Sagittula sp. P11: one gene and its partner. The main gene of each other region encodes a partner of the protein of the gene in region 2 in a complex. Links are inferred from orthologs where the notes say so. Each region holds a gene or a part of one and is shown on either strand. Other genes may lie near its edges. The genes, in order: scpA and meaB.

Region 1 (7,967 bases), 2.7 Mb from region 2 along the record:
TTGCGTTCGTTGGTGAAGGTGATGGCGGTGTGGTCGATGATCTCGTTCCAGATCGCCGCGATGGCCGCCGCATCGCGCGGCTCTGCGGTGCGCAGGATCATGCCAGGATGATTTCCGTGTCCGCGTGTCGGATCGTGGCCGCCAAGTTTGCCGGCCCCTCCACGAATCGGACCTGCGGTGCGTCGAGATAGGGGGCGAGAAGATCGCTCAGGGCGGCGGCGTCGGGATGGGTGACGGTCAGTTCGGTCAGCGCCGCGCCGGAGGCGGGCAGAGAGCGCCCCGGCGGCACCGTCGAGTGCCACTGGATCAGCGCCGGGAACAGCCCGTCGAACGGCAGGAGTCCGTCTTCGGGCACCGCCATGGTCCATGACAGTTTGCCCCGGCTGAGGGACACGGCCCGCCCGGCCATGGGCAGCGCCGCGATGGCCGCCTCGATGTCCGGCACGGCGCAGACCCACTTGTCCAGCCGCGCCTCGCCCTCGAAACCGTCGAGCCCGAACCAGCGCGCATCCGGCGGGGCGGACGCGGAGGGATCGATGGCGATCGCCTCGATGTAAAGGTCGGGATCGAGGCCCACGAGCTGGTTGTGCGTGCCGAAACGCGGATGCGTGCCGCCCGAGGACATGGGCAGTCCCAGCGCGCCTTCGACATGCGCGATGGCTTCGGCGAGGGTCTCGCCCAGGACGGCGATATGATCGAGGGTCAGCTTCACCATGGGCGGGATTTCCGTGCAGTCGCAGCACGATAGACGCGCAAATCCATGCTGCAAAGCGGAAAATCGACCCCTGTTGCGTTGAAAGCTGGGCCATGCGTCCCAAATATGACTGAATATATAATCTTTACATGAGGGAACCATCGGATGCTGCTGCGCGCTCTGGACAAGTTTTTCAGTCACGAAGCTTCGGGGGGCATCCTCCTCATACTTTCAGCGGTCCTGGCCATGATCGTGGCCAACTCCGGCCTCGACATCTTTTACGAAAAGGTGCTGGGCAGCTATTTCAGCGTGACGATCAACGGCGAGGGCCTCGAAAAGCCGCTGATCCTGTGGATCAACGACGGCCTGATGGCGATCTTCTTCTTCCTGATCGGCCTCGAACTGAAGCGCGAGCTGCTGGAAGGCAAGCTGAAGAACCCATCCGACGTGGTGCTGCCCGGCATGGCGGCCGTGGGCGGCATGGTCCTGCCCGCCGCGGTCTACCTGATCTTCAACCTGGGCAACCCCGAAACGGTCGGCGGCTGGGCGATCCCCGCGGCCACCGACATCGCCTTTGCCCTTGGCGTTCTCGCGCTTGTCGGAGACCGGGTACCTGCCTCGCTCAAGGTTTTCCTGCTGACGCTGGCGATCCTCGACGACATGGGCGCGATCATCATCATCGCCCTGTTCTACACCGCCGAGCTGAAGGTGACCTACCTGCTGATGGCGCTGCTTCCCATGGCGCTGATGTGGTACCTGAACCGTCAGCGCGTCCACCGCGTGGCACCGATCCTGCTTTTGGGCCTCGTGCTCTGGGTGCTGGTGCTGAAGTCCGGCGTGCACGCGACGCTGGCGGGTGTCGTCACGGCCTTCTTCATCCCGCTCAAGGACAAATGGGGCAAGTCCCCCCTGCACTCGCTCGAGCACGGCCTGTCGCCCTATGTCCTCTACTTCATCATCCCCGTCTTCGCCTTCGCCAACGCGGGTGTCGTGCTGGCGGGCATGGAGATGAGCCAGGTTCTGGCGCCGCTGCCGCTCGGCATCGCGCTTGGCCTGATCATCGGCAAGCAGGTGGGCGTCTTCGGCGTGACCTTCCTGATGGTGAAGACCGGAATGGCGCGGATGCCCCACGGGGCGAACTGGGCGCAGATCTACGGCATCGCCTGCCTTGCGGGCATCGGCTTTACCATGTCGCTCTTCATCGGTTCGCTGAGCTTCTCGGACCCGGCCCTGATGAACGAGGTGCGCATCGGCGTGCTGAGCGGGTCGATCATCTCGGGCATCATCGGCTTTGTCGCCCTGCGCATGTCGACCAGCAAGGCAGACACGCCGGACGAGACCGAGCGTGAGGCCAGCGCCACCGCGGCCTGAACCTACTGTGTCGGGGCCGTCCGAGAAGGTCGGCCCCGATACCGCTGTTCCTAAATATGGCCCGAGCGATAGACTTCGAATTCGTATGTTCCAGCGTTTCAAGCTCTCGGACAGAAGGCCCCATTGAGGGGCCTTCGCGGCCCCTCTCCCCAATAGCCCAACTCGACAACGCCCTGAACAGGGCGCATCGATAACGCCTTGGGCGTTGGGTTTAAGGCCAATCTGGGTTTTGGAATGCCGGATTTGATGCGACGCGCGTGTTCTGCGCCGGACGCTCGATCCAGCAGGATGCGCCCCGCCGCTGCTTGCGGGGATGCGCAGCGCCGGGTTCGGCGCGAGTAGCTTTGCCTTCCAAAGCGATTGTGCGCGCCCCCAGACCGGGGACGCGCGAAGGGTGTCAGGCCGCCGCGTCGGACCGCGCCTGCCGGATCAGCCGCAGGATGTCCTGCGCCGCTTCCGGGATGTTGGTGCCAGGGCCGAAGATCGCCTTGACGCCTGCGTTCTTCAGGAACTCGTAGTCCTGGTGCGGGATGACGCCGCCGCAGATCACGATGATGTCGCCCGCCCCTTCGGCCTGCAGCGCCTTCACCAGTTGCGGCGCAAGCGTCTTGTGACCGGCGGCCTGGCTGGAGATGCCCACCACGTGCACGTCGTTGTCGATGGCGTCCTGCGCGGCCTCTTCCGGGGTCTGGAACAGCGGGCCCACGTCGACGTCGAAGCCGATGTCGGCAAAGGCGGTGGCGATGACCTTGGCGCCGCGGTCATGGCCGTCCTGCCCCATCTTGACCACCAGCATGCGCGGGCGGCGGCCTTCGTCCTCGGCGAACTGCTCCACCGATTTCTGGATGGCGGCAAAGCCCTCGTCGCCCTCGTAAGCCGCGCCGTAGACACCGGCGAGGGTCTTCACCTCTGCCCGGTGCCGGCCGAATTCCTTTTCCATCGCCATGCTGATCTCTCCTACGGTGGCACGTGCGCGCGCCGCTTCGACCGCCGCGTCGAGCAGGTTGCCGCCCTCTTTGGCGCGGCGGGTCAGTTCGTCGAGGGCCGCGGTGCAGGCTGGCTCGTCGCGGGTGGCGCGGATCTTCTCCAGCCGGGCGACCTGGCTCTCGCGCACTTTGGCGTTGTCGATGTCGAGGATGTCGAGATCGTCCTCCTTCTCCAGCCGGTACTTGTTGACGCCGACAATCACATCGGTGCCACGGTCGATGTCGGCCTGACGGCGCGCGGCGGTTTCCTCGATCCGGAGCTTCGGCATCCCGGATTCGACGGCGCGGGTCATGCCGCCCATCTCGTCCACTTCCTCGATCAGCGCCCAGGCCCGTTCGGCCAGTTCGTTGGTCAGGCTCTCGACGTAGTAGGAACCCGCCAGCGGATCGACGACCTTGGTGACGCCGGTTTCCTCCTGCAGCACAAGCTGCGTGTTGCGCGCGATGCGGGCGGAGAATTCCGTCGGCAGGGCAATCGCCTCGTCCAGCGCGTTGGTGTGCAGCGACTGGGTGCCGCCCAGCACAGCCGACATGGCCTCGTAGGCGGTGCGGATGACGTTGTTGTAGGGGTCCTGTTCGGCCAGCGACACGCCGGAGGTCTGGCAGTGCGTGCGCAGCATCTTCGACCGGGGGTTCTGCGCCCCGAGCTCCGTCATGATGCGGTGCCAAAGGAGCCGCGCGGCGCGCAGCTTTGCCACTTCCATGAAGAAGTTCTTGCCGATGGCGAAGAAGAACGACAGCCGGCCGGCAAATTTGTCAATGTCCATACCGGCTTCCATGGCGGTCTTCACGTACTCCTTGCCGTCGGCGAGGGTGAAGGCCAGCTCCTGGACGAGGTTCGCGCCCGCCTCCTGCATGTGGTAGCCGGAGATCGAGATCGAGTTGAACTTCGGCATGTAATCCGATGTATACGCAATGATATCCGAGATGATCCGCATCGAGGGCGCGGGCGGATAGATATACGTGTTGCGGACCATGAACTCCTTCAGGATGTCGTTCTGGATGGTTCCGGACAGCACCGACCTGTCATGGCCCTGCTCCTCGCCGGTGACGATGAAGTTCGCCAGCACCGGGATCACCGCGCCGTTCATCGTCATCGAAACGGACACCTTGTCGAGCGGGATGCCGTCGAACAGGATCTTCATGTCCTCGACGCTGTCGATGGCTACACCGGCCTTGCCCACGTCGCCCACCACGCGCGGGTGGTCGCTGTCATAGCCGCGGTGCGTGGCGAGGTCGAAGGCGACCGACACGCCCTGCTGACCGGCGGCCAGCGCCTTGCGGTAGAAGTTGTTCGATTCCTCGGCGGTGGAGAAACCGGCGTACTGGCGGATCGTCCACGGACGGCCCGCGTACATCGTTGCCTTCACGCCGCGGGTGAAGGGCTCCTGCCCCGGCAGGCTGCCCATGTGCGGCAGGCCCTCGGTGTCCGCGGCGGTGTAGAGCGGCTTGACCGGGATGCCCTCCAGCGTGTCCCAGGTCAGGTCGTCGACAGCCTTGCCGCGCAGTTCCTTTTCAGCGATCGCGCGCCAGTCGTCGGGGAGATCCGTCATGTGTGTGTCCTCTCTCTTTCAGACCCGCCGCCAGGGTCAGCCTGCGGCGGCCCGGGTCCGGGTCGGCTTTCAATGTTGCGAGCCCGTCCGCCCCGGCCTCGAGCCAGAACAGATCGTCGGCATTGGCTTCGCGCAGGCGGGCGCGCTGGCCTTCTGTGAAGGGCATGTAGCGGCCCTCTCCCTCCGGCAGGTGGCCGGGATCTTCGCCCCGGTCCGAAAGTGTCGTGCGCAGGCCCCTCAGGTCGAGGCGGCGGTTGCGCCAGAATGCGCCCGGCCGGGCGACCGGCAGGTGGGTCAGCCCGCTCATCACCGTTAGCAGGCGGTCGGGGCGGTCGCAGAACGCCTCGAACGGGGTGACAACGATCTCTGCCTCCGGACAGGCGCAGGCCAGTTCGGTGACCAGTTCGCGCCAGCTGCGCGGGTTGGCGGCGATGCGGGCGAGCGTGTCATCGGAGGGCACCGCTTCGCCGCGCGGGATGACGTGCCCGATGAGCGAGGCCCACCAGGCATCCAGCGCGCGCACCTGAATACAGATCGTGTTGACCTGGCCGAAGGCCTGTGCCAGCCGGGCCACCCGCTCTCCGGCGCCGGGATAGAGGCTGGCCTGCCGCAGGCACCGGCGCGGCATGCCCAGCATGTTCTCGTCACTGACGACAAGCCGCGCGATGCCGGTCTTGCGCGCACCTTCGAGGGCGAGGCGGACGCGTCCGGTGGCGCGGCGCGCCTGTTCCGGGCTTTCCGGTGCCTCGGCCACGCCATGCAGGAGCCCCTTGCGGGTGCGCCATGGCCCCCAGAACCCCAGTTGGCGCTCCTCCAGGTCGGCGCGGTGGGCGCGCAGGTAGGTCTGGAAGCTGGTGGTGGCGGCACGATGGGCGCCGAGATGGAGAATGATCTGCATGGCCGTCACGGTCCCGAGGCGCCCGGACGCACCCGATGCGCGTACGGTCCCTGCGGGGACGGACCTTGCCCGCCACCCGGTGACGATGCCGTTAAAGGTAAAATTTTCGGGGGCTGCCGCGCTTGTGCACTGTGCAGGCCGCGTCGGGCAGCATATATCTGCTGACATGCGTTGGATTTTATGCCTGATCGCCGTTCTTAGCCTGGGGGCCGCCCCCCCGACACAGGCGTGGGCCGCAGACAACGAGGTCGAGACCGACGCCGAGAGGCCGGTCGTCCTCGACGCCGCCGAGACATCCCTGTCCGACTGGCTCTGGATCAAGCGTCCGGTGGTGGTCTTTGCCGACAATGCCGCCGATCCGCGCTTCCAGGAACAGATCGAACTGCTGACCGAGCGGTATTCGGCGCTGGAGGAACGCGACGTGGTGATCATCGTCGACAGCGACCCGGAGGCGATGACCTCCGTCCGCAAGGCGCTGCGGCCGCGCGGCTTCATGCTGGTGGTGATGGCCAAGGACGGCACCATCGTCACCCGCAAGCCGGGCCCGTGGTCGGTCAGGGAAATCTCCCGCTCCATCGACAAGCTGCCGCTCCGGCAGGACGAGTTGAAGGGCTTCTGAACCGCCCTCAGACGTTGCCGCGCATGAAGAACAGCAGCCGCGCGCTGCGGTGCAAGAGCATGATCGCGTTGTTCGCCGGGTCGTAGATCGTCAGGCTCTGCTCCGACATCAGCGCGTAATAGGCATCGAGCTGGAACTGGTCGTCCATGCAGGCCATCGACGGCCCGATGAAGCTGGACAGCAGGCCCATGCCCTCCTCCAGGCTGATGGACATCAGCTGCTCCGATACGGTGTTGGGGTTGGCCCCCGGCACGTCGAAGGCCACCACGCGCCCCGACTTCACCAGCCGCAGCCCGGAGCGCACGTCCGAGACGATACGCACCGCCTGACTGCGCACCGAGGAGGACGCGAGGTCGAAGATCGCCGCCGTGCAGGTGGGCTTCGACGTGAAGCGCCGGGTCTGCGCCAGGTAGACGAGGCCGGACAGCTCGGCGCGGACCTCCTCCTCCTTGTCTAGGGGAAGGCAGGACGACAGCACCAGCAGCGCCGACAACAGCAACACCACGTGGTTTGCGATCCGCATCATGTCCTGCCTCCGGCCGTTCGGTACGGGCCGGGAGGTTAAGCGCAAGGTCTTGAGACTTCGTTTCGCCGGTCCGGGAGGCGCCGGTCAGGCGTCTTCCTCGGCCTCCGTCAGGGGCCGGATGCCCGTGGCGCGATGGGTCAGGATCGCCCCGCCGATCACGAAAAGCGCCACGTAGCCCGCAAGGCTGCCCTGCCCCACGGTCAGGATGTGCCAGTAGACCCCGAGGAACACCAGCGCCATGACCACCAGCACGATGACCGGCCCCAGCAGGTAGTACGCCCAGCCGAGATCCACATCCAGCAGCAGCCCCACCAGCGTCAGGTACAGGCCGTAGCCCGCGCCCACCGCCACGATGGAAACCGACAGCGCCATGCCGAACAGCATCCAGGTCGGCCCGGCCACGGGCACCACCGCCCAGAGACCCACCGCGACAACGCCGGACACGATCAGCCCGGCCAGAAAGGCCAGGCTGTGCATCAGCCAGATTGCCGCGACGCGTCGCACCATCGCCCGTGTCCCCACTCGATCCCGTCCCGCGCCGACAATAAACCGGAAATTGTCCGGAGGTCACGGGTCCAAAAGCAGTGCGCACACAGAGAGGTGCGGCGGCAGCCGGCGGGCGCAGCGGAAAGGGCCGCCGGACACCCGTCCGACGCCTGCCTCTCTGCCCCTGCCTGCCGCCTGCCGCCATGGTCTCACTCGAATTCCATGATCACGTCGTCGACCCTCAGGCTGTCGCCCGGGCCCGCGTTGATCTTGGACACCACGCCCTTCTTCTCGGCGCGCAGAATGTTCTCCATCTTCATTGCCTCGACAGTGCAGAGCGCCTGCCCCTCCTGCACTTCCTGCCCTTCCTCCACGTCGATCTTCACGATCAGGCCGGGCATCGGGCAAAGCAGCAGCTTTGAAGTATCGGGGGCCTGCTTCTCGGGCATCAGCCGGGCCAGTTCGGCCTGGCGCGGGCTGCGGACATGCACCTTCAGGTCGGCGCCGCGGGTGCGCAGGCGGAAGCCCTGGATGATCTTGTCGACCTTCAGGACCAGCGGCGCGCCGTCCACGGTCATCCAGGCGAGGCTCTGGCCCGGTGTCCAGGCGCCCTCGACCCGCATCGTGCCGCCCTCGGCAAAGGAGATGGTCGCGCCCTTCTGGTCGGCGTCGATGGTCACGTCGAAGGAGGTGTCCTGCAACGACACGTTCCATTCGGCGCCCACACGGCGTTCGTGGTTGCCGAGACGCCCGGTCACACGGGTGCGCCGGATCTCCGCCACGCGGTTCATCGCGGCGGCGGCGGCGGCCACGCGCTTCAGTTGCGCCTCGTCG
Region 2 (7,825 bases):
GGGTTAAGCCACCGGGCGCCCCCGGTTTGACGCAGGTCAACGCACAGATGAGAAAACCGGAATATACGAGATGTGGTAGGATTAACCCGATTTCAGGAGGTCTGAATGTTCCGCCTCGCCAGCATCCTCTACTCGCTGATCTCCACCTCGGTGGCCGGCAGCCTCATCATCGCGGCCCTCGTCGCGGGCTACGACACCCTCACCCCCATCGTCATCGCCGCGGCCATCGGTTTCGTGGTCTCGCTGCCGATCTCGTGGTTCGTGGCCAAGGCGCTCTACGGCCCGGCAAAGCCCACGTAACTCAACGGCTTAGCGCGTCCAGAAGGCCGTCCGCGCAGGCCTCAACCAGGTCCAGCGCGCCGTCGAAGTCGCGGGTGTAATAGGGGTCCGGCACCTCGGTCCAGCCGGAGCCTTCGGGCGCGAAGTCGGTGAAGAGCTTCACCTCCGCGCCCCCCTCCGGCCGCATCCGCCGCAGATTGGCCATGTTGTCCGCATCCATGGCGACGATCAGGTCGAAGTCGGTGAAGTCCTCCACCCGGACCACCCGCGCCCGCAACCCGGAGAGGTCGTAACCCCTTGCCTTGGCTGCGTTTTGCATCGGTCCATAGGGCGGCTCTCCGGCGTGCCAGTCGCCCGTCCCCGCACTGTCGAGATCGAGGTTAATGCCCCTCTGGGCGGCCTTAACCCTCAGCACCCCCTCGGCAGAGGGGGACCGGCAGATGTTGCCAAGACAGACGAAGAGGATACGCTGGGTCATGCGGCGACTATGCCGCGCGAAATCCCCACGGACAAGTCCATGACACAGAACGGGAAAATCGTGATCCTCACCGGCGCGGGCCTGTCCGCGGAAAGCGGCCTCGCCACCTTCCGTGACGAAGGCGGCCTCTGGTCGCAGCACCGGATCGAGGACGTCGCCACCCCCGAGGCCTTCGCCCGCAACCCGGATCTTGTGCAGGCCTTCTACAACGCCCGCCGCGCCCAGTCCCGCACCGCCCACCACAACGCTGCCCACGACGCGCTGGCGCGGTTGCAGCGGGACTACGGCGGAGAGGTCGTCATCGTCACGCAGAACGTCGACGGCCTGCACGAGAAGGCGGGCGCCCGGGTGATCCACATGCACGGCGCGCTCGATTCGGCGCTGTGCCACCGCTGCGATCACCGCTGGACCGCCCCCGACACGATCGACCGGGACACCGCCTGCCCCGCCTGCGGGGCCCGCAGCGCCCGCCCCGACGTCGTCTGGTTCGGCGAGATGCCGTACCACATGGACGAGATCGCGGAACACCTTGAAACGGCTAACATCTTCGCCTCCATCGGCACGTCGGGACAGGTCTATCCCGCTGCGGGATTTTCGCAGCTGGCGTCGGAATACGGGGCGGAGTGCATCGAGCTGAACCTCGAACCCACGTCAAACGTCTTTCACCAGCGGCGTCTCGGTCCGGCGACCCGGACCATTCCAGCCTGGGTCGAAGAGCTTATCGGCAGGTGAACGGGGCGGGCGGCGCCGAAGCGCCGCCGAACCTTCTCAGTTTCCCATGGACATACCGGCCCCGTGGCCGCCCATGTCCTCGCGCTCCAGATCGACCGGGATGTCCACGACCACCTCGCCGGCCTTCTCGAAGGTCAGCGTGACGGTCACCGTGTCGCCCTGCGCCATCGGGCGGGTCAGACCCATGAACATCACGTGATCGCCCCCGCGGGCCAGCGCGTGCATGTCACCGGCGGGCACGGCAAAGCCCTCTTCGACGTGCATCATCTTCATGACGCCCTCGCCCATGTCCTTGTGGGTGTGCAACTCGACCCGCGCCGCGATGTCGGAGGCGGCAGCGATCAGGCGGTCGCCCTCGGACCCGGTGTTGCGGATCACCATGAAGGCGGCCCCGGCCTTGGCCGTGGGGCTCGCGGCGCGGGCATAGGCGTCCACGACCTCGATATCGGCGAAGACTGGGGTGGCAAGGATCAGCGCAACCGCGCCTGCCAGAACGGATTTCATCATTTTCAGTACCTTTCCATTTGATGTTCAGACTTGAAATCAAAGGGAAAGCGGCGGCCCCCGCGCGGTTGCGGACGGCCTGTCGGCGCTGGTCAGGGCGGTGTCCCGAACATCGCCTGCAACGGCCTGCCAGACGAACGACACACCGTCCTCCGCCCCGGCGAGACCGACCGAGGCGAACAGCGCCATCATGCCGTCGTCGCAGAGGTGCACATGCCCCACCGCGTGCCCGTCGGCGTCCACGGCGACCTTGACCACGGTCAGGCCGCGGCAGATCTCCACGAGACCCACAGGCGTCGCCTGACCACGCGCCACACCGGCCGCGAAGCCGGTCATCGCCAGCACCACGATCAGCAGGGGGGCCAGAAGCCCGCGGGTCAGGGACATCATCCGTGTCATGCGCGCCTTATAGCCGGGCGGTTCAGGCGCGTCATGCGACAAAAGCAAACGACCCCGGATGTCTCCACCCGGGGCCGTCGCAATCGTCCTGCAAAGGAATCAGGCGGTTGCCTGTGCCTTCGCGATCTCTTTCTTGACCTTCAGGGCGCGGTCGGACAGCTCGGTGTCCTTCGCCTTGGCCAGGAACTTGTCCAGGCCACCGCGGTGGTCGACCGAACGCAGAGCATGCGCGGAGATGCGCAGCTTGACGCCGCGGCCCAGAGTCTCCGACTGCAGGGTCACGTCGTTCAGGTTCGGCAGGTAGCGCCGCTTGGTCTTGTTGTTGGCATGGCTGACATTGTTGCCAACCATCGGGCCCTTACCGGTCAGTTCGCAAACACGCGACATCGTTTCGTCCTCATTGTCAGTCGGCCAGAGCCTTGTCAGCCCCATACCGCGCCAATATCAAAGGGCGCCGCCCGTTTGAGGGAAGGCGCCCAGAATCTCGTTCTGCGGCTTCTAGGCATATGGAGCGGAGTCGTCAAGCCCTCTCCGTCAGGGCCTCTGCCTCGGCGTCTGCCCGTTGCGCCAGACCCTCGCGACCGCGGTAGCGAGCGACCTGCGCGAGGTTGCGCCAGTAGCTTTCGGACCGGCGCCGGACCATGCGGTGCACCCTGCCGATTTCACGCGGATCGGCAAGCCCCTCGGCCAGCATGGTCTTCAGCCAGTCGAAGCGCCCCCCCTGCCGGATCGCCCGGGTCGCCGGATGTCCGCCACAGGGCAGCATGACCAGCGTCAGCTGCGGGAAGAGCGCGCAGATCATCCGCCCGTGTGCGACGTCCCTGTTCTTGAACGGATCGACCAGCACCGCGCCGCGCACCTCCGTCGTGCGCCCCTCCAGATTACCGAGCGCCCCGTTCCAGCCCTCTGCCTCCGCCCGGTAGCGGCGGTCGAAGGGCACCACATCCGGGTCGATCGACACCTGCGGAGAGATCGCCAGCAGCCGGTCGACCTTCAACGTGCGGGCAAACCTGAGGGCACCGTAGCCGCCCATGGAAAACCCCATCGCCACCACCTCGTCGTAGCGGCCGACAAAGCGCGCGAGGGCCGCCTCGAGCGCTTCCGTCTCGTCGTTGATGAACCAGTCGTTGTCGCGGGACTGGATGTGCACATGCGCGAAGCTGCGGGTCACGAAGCCCATCACCGGGCGCGGCGTGTCGAAGCTGCCCGGGTCGCCGACACGTTGGCGGAAACTGACGAACAGCTTCTTCCTCCGGGGCCGAAAGACCGTCGCCTTCAGGCGGGTCCCGTCGAACACCGGATGCGGCTTCATTGGCCGAGGTGCTCCTCCAGCATCTGCCGGGCGGCGAGGCCGGGCGACAGGTTCCCCGCCGCGACCTCTGCCGCAAGCTCCGCCATCGCCTGCTTCGGCCCGGGTTCGCGCAGGCGGGCCAACAGGCCGTCGCGCACCTCCGCCTCGAACCAGAAACGCGCCTGTTCGGCCCGGCGCGCGTCGAAATGCCCGTTCTCGCGCCGCCAGTCCGCCAGCGCCGTCATCTCGGACCAGGCCGCGTCCAGCCCGTTCCGCTCGATGGCAGAGACGGTCATCGCCTTCGGGAAGCCCTGAGGGTCCTGCGGCCGCTTCCTGAGCAACCGCAGCGCCCCGGAATAATCGGCGCAGGTCCGCACCGCCTGCCGCTTCAGCTCCCCATCCGCCTTGTTGACCAGCAGGATGTCGGCCATCTCCATGATCCCGCGCTTCACCCCCTGCAATTCGTCGCCGCCCGCCGGCGCCAGCAGCAGAAGGAACAGGTCGCACATCTCGGCCACCATGGTCTCCGACTGACCGACGCCGACCGTCTCGATCAGCACCACGTCGAAGCCCGCCGCCTCGCAGAGATCAATCGCTTCCCGCGTGCGGCGCGCAACACCGCCCAGCTGGCTTTGCGCGGGCGAAGGACGGATGAAGGCGTTGCGTTCGCGCGACAGCCGCTCCATCCGGGTCTTGTCGCCGAGGATCGAACCGCCCGAGCGCGCCGAAGACGGGTCCACCGCCAGCACCGCCACCTTCAGGCCCTTTTCGATCAGCATCATCCCGAAGGCTTCGATGAAGGTCGATTTCCCGACACCCGGCGTTCCGGACAATCCGATTCGCAGGGCCTGACGCTCACAGCCCGCCAGTTCCCCCAAAAGCTGCGATGTCGTTTCCCGGTGCTCCGTCCGGGAGCTTTCGGCCATCGTGATCGCCTTAGCCAGGGCCCGGCGATCCCCGGCCAGCAAAGCCTCTTTCATCGCCTGGAGTTGAGCGCCCTGCCCGGCCTCTGCAACCTTCACCACCTGCATTCGCCTTTCGTTTTTCTTCCGTTCCGCGAAACCGCGATGTCCCAAAACCGGGTGCCCGGCCCCGAAAGGCCCGACCGCCTGCCGGGTCAGCCTCTGCGACGAAGTAAACGCAAACGCCGGGCGGAGTGAACCTGTCCGTTCATACCATCGCGGAAAAACTGAGGCGACCCGCCTCCCTTGCCTCAACACACCGCGTGTGGATAAGGGGCACATGTCCCAGACCCTGCCCATCGACGCCGCCCTGCCCGAGCTGATCGCCGCCCTGCGTGACAACGGCCGGGCCGTGCTGCAGGCCCCGCCCGGCGCGGGCAAGACGACGCGCGTGCCGCTCGCCCTGCGCGACGCGGGCCTGACCGAGGGCCGGATCGTCATGCTCGAACCCCGCCGGCTGGCCGCGCGCGCCGCCGCGCAACGGCTGGCCGAGCAACTGGGCGAACAGCCGGGCCAGACCGTCGGCTACCGCATGCGCGGCGAAAGCGCCGTGTCGAAGGACACCCGGATCGAGGTTGTGACCGAGGGCATCCTGACGCGGATGATCCAGTCCGATCCGGAGCTTGGCGGCATCGGCGCGGTGCTTTTCGACGAGTTCCACGAACGCTCCCTCAACGCCGATCTGGGCCTCGCGCTTTGCCTCGAAATCGCGGGTGCGCTGCGCGACGACCTGATCCTGCTGGTGATGTCCGCCACGCTCGACGCCGCCCCGGTGGCCGAACTCATGGGCGCGCCGGTGGTGACCTCCGAAGGCCGCGCCTACCCGGTAGAGCCCGTCTGGCGCGACACGCCCTTGCCGAAACAGACCCGCTTCGACGCCGCCATGGCCGACCTGATCGTGAAGGCCCATGCAGAGACCGAAGGCGGCATCCTCGCCTTCCTCCCGGGCGAAGGTGAAATCCGCCGGACAGAGGCGTTGCTGAAGGGCCGACTGCCCGCCGGCACCCATATCCGCCCCCTTTTCGGCGCCATGGACCTGAAGGACCAGCGCGCCGCCATCCGGCCGGAAACGGACGGACGCAAGCTGGTGCTCGCCACCTCCATCGCCGAAACATCGCTGACCATCGAGGATATCCGCGTCGTCGTCGACGGCGGGAAGGCACGTAGGGCGCGCTTCGATCCCGGCTCCGGCATGTCCCGGCTGGTGACGGAGCGCGTGACCCGCGCCGAGGCCACGCAGCGTGCCGGGCGCGCCGGGCGTGTCGCCCCGGGCACCGCCTACAAGCTTTGGACGAAGGGTGAGGAAGGCGCGTTAAGCCCCTTCCCCCCGGCAGAAATCGAGGCAGCCGACCTGTCGTCGCTCGTGCTGGAACTGGCGCTCTGGGGCGCGGAGGACCTGCCCTTCCTGACGCCGCCGCCCCCGGGCGCACTGTCGGAGGCGCGCGCGCTGCTCGAAATGCTGGGCGCGCTGGACGCCGAGGGCCGGATCACCGCGCACGGGCGTCAGTTGTCCACATTTCCGCTGCACCCGCGGCTTGCCCATATGCTTCAGACCTGCGGTCCATCTGCCGCTGAAACGGCCGCACTCTTGTCGGATCGCGATCCACTCACAGGAGCATCCACAGACTTGTCCCTGAGGCTGGAGGCGCTGGCCGATCCGAAACGCTTTCAGGAGACCCGCGCCATCGGTCTGCGCCGCCCCGCGCTCGACCGCATCCGGCAGGAAGCCCGGCGGCTCGCCAAGAGCACGAGGATAAGTGCCAAACGGGCTGGAACGGCAGGGGAATCCCGGGATACCGACAGGCACTGGTCCGCGGCGGAAATGGCCGCGCTCGCCTACCCCGACCGCATCGGCCTCAGACGCAAGGGAGACGCGCCGCGCTTCCAGTTGTCGGGCGGAAAGGGCGCGGTGATGGACGAGGCCGATCCTCTGGCCGGCGAACGGCTGATCGTCGTGACCGACACGGACGGCAACCCGCGCGAGGCCAGGATCCGGCAGGCCATCGCGATCTCGCTGTCCGAAGTGCGCACGCTCTTCGCCGACAGCATCGGCTGGGTCGATACATGCGCGTGGTCAAAACGGGAACGTCGCGTGGTCGCCCGCCGCCAGGAACGGCTGGGCGCCATCGCGCTCGACGACCGCGTCTGGAAGGACGCCCCCACGGATGCGATCTCCAGGGCGATGCTTGACGGCGTCCGCGACCTCGGCCTTGCACTATCCGGACCTGTCCACAGGTTCCTCGCCCGAGTGGCGCTGGCCCGCGAGGCCGGACAGGATCTGCCCGACATGTCGCCCGAGGCGCTGGTGGACGACCTCGAAGACTGGCTCCTGCCCTACCTCGACGGGGTGAAGACCGCCGAGGACTGGAAGCGGTTCGACCTTCTGCCCGCGCTGCGCGGACGGCTGGACTGGGGACAGATGCAGGCGCTCGACACAGCGGTCCCGGCGCATTTCACCACGCCGCTGGGTCGGCAGATTCCCATCGACTACTCCGGCGATCATCCGGAAATCTCGCTCAGGCTGCAGGAAATGTTCGGCCAGACGACCCACCCGATGGTCGGGCGGACGCCGCTGAAGGTCACGCTGCTGTCGCCGGCGCAGCGCCCGGTGCAGACCACCATGGACCTGCCCGGCTTCTGGTCCGGATCCTATGCCGACGTGCGCAAGGAAATGCGCGCGCGCTACCCTCGCCACCCCTGGCCTGAGGACCCGACAGAGGCCGATCCCACGCTGCGCGCGAAACCGCGCGGGACGTGAAATCGCCCCGTCAGCGCCGCAAAGACCTTGGACCGCGTTAACGGATGCCTCGCTAAGTGCCTGTCGCAGATCGCGAAAGGACATGACATGCCGATGTTCGCCCCCGAACCGCTGCGTTCGCACCTGGGACAGGCGCCACGCCGCCTCGTCCCCGTGCCGCATCTGCGCCCGGCCCACCGCGGCGAGACCAGGGACCTGAACCTGCTGATGGTGCGGGCCATGGTCATGGCCTTGGTGCCGGTGGTCTGGCTGGTCGCGGTCGTCTGGGCAGCCGAGCAGCTGTACTGACGGGCCTTGGCGCAGCCGTGGCCCCGTGGCCAGAAGGACACTCAGGGAAAATTAACCACGGCCCGGTAACGTTATGGCACCGGAAACCGAAAGAAGAGGCTGCCTTGACCGATTCCGCGCCCGATCCTGCCGAG

The links.
Region 1: the proteins of meaB (region 2) and scpA are in contact, whole or in part, in a crystal structure (PDB 8DPB), measured with the Methylorubrum extorquens proteins. The link is inferred for Sagittula sp. P11 from one-to-one orthologs. Residues at the interface, in SOR26638.1 of Methylorubrum extorquens: Arg20, Ala21, Ala24, Arg25, Thr28, Ser32, Arg33, Arg34, His37, Thr98, Gly99, Gly100, Ser101, Ile102, Leu103, Lys106, Thr107, Ala110, Ala113, Ile114, Asp115, Arg116, Ala118, Phe119, Ile120, Arg121, Pro122, Pro124; in SOR27001.1 of Methylorubrum extorquens: Glu577, Glu578, Asn579, Asp580, Gly581, Arg582, Arg583, Arg585, His596, Ala604, Ser605, Ala608, Asp609, Gly611, Phe612, Asp613, Val614, Asp615, Ile616, Gly617, Pro618, Leu619, Glu625, Arg628, Gln629, Val631, Glu632, Asn633, Asp634, Glu661.

The regions. Positions count from the first base shown.
Region 1 is NZ_CP021913.1:337,195-345,161, forward strand. What follows is about bases 2,034-5,033. They hold scpA (methylmalonyl-CoA mutase), read right to left. Parts: upstream 4,605-5,033; coding sequence 2,463-4,604; downstream 2,034-2,462. Other genes in these bases: nhaA (Na+/H+ antiporter NhaA), read left to right, coding at 2,034-2,065; CDO87_RS01670 (hypothetical protein), read right to left, coding at 4,567-5,033. Outside these bases: CDO87_RS01650 (GNAT family N-acetyltransferase), read right to left, coding at 1-101; CDO87_RS01655 (VOC family protein), read right to left, coding at 98-715; more of nhaA, read left to right, coding at 860-2,033; more of CDO87_RS01670, read right to left, coding at 5,034-5,502; CDO87_RS01675 (DUF4174 domain-containing protein), read left to right, coding at 5,669-6,121; CDO87_RS01680 (hypothetical protein), read right to left, coding at 6,129-6,647; CDO87_RS01685 (hypothetical protein), read right to left, coding at 6,732-7,154; CDO87_RS01690 (acetyl/propionyl/methylcrotonyl-CoA carboxylase subunit alpha), read right to left, coding at 7,343-7,967. UniProt on the Escherichia coli protein: Catalyzes the interconversion of succinyl-CoA and methylmalonyl-CoA. Could be part of a pathway that converts succinate to propionate.
Region 2 is NZ_CP021913.1:3,006,454-3,014,278, reverse strand. Bases 2,683-5,540 are described here. They hold meaB (methylmalonyl Co-A mutase-associated GTPase MeaB), read right to left. Parts: upstream 4,664-5,540; coding sequence 3,701-4,663; downstream 2,683-3,700. Other genes in these bases: hrpB (ATP-dependent helicase HrpB), read left to right, coding at 4,926-5,540; CDO87_RS14545 (alpha/beta hydrolase), read right to left, coding at 2,913-3,704; rpmB (50S ribosomal protein L28), read right to left, coding at 2,683-2,779. Outside these bases: CDO87_RS14575 (CTP synthetase), read left to right, coding at 106-300; CDO87_RS14570 (low molecular weight protein-tyrosine-phosphatase), read right to left, coding at 302-757; CDO87_RS14565 (NAD-dependent deacylase), read left to right, coding at 797-1,489; CDO87_RS14560 (copper chaperone PCu(A)C), read right to left, coding at 1,526-1,996; CDO87_RS14555 (hypothetical protein), read right to left, coding at 2,033-2,392; more of rpmB, read right to left, coding at 2,492-2,682; more of hrpB, read left to right, coding at 5,541-7,403; CDO87_RS14530 (hypothetical protein), read left to right, coding at 7,491-7,691; CDO87_RS14525 (hypothetical protein), read left to right, coding at 7,796-7,825. UniProt on the Escherichia coli protein: Binds and hydrolyzes GTP. Likely functions as a G-protein chaperone that assists AdoCbl cofactor delivery to the methylmalonyl-CoA mutase (MCM) ScpA and reactivation of the enzyme during catalysis.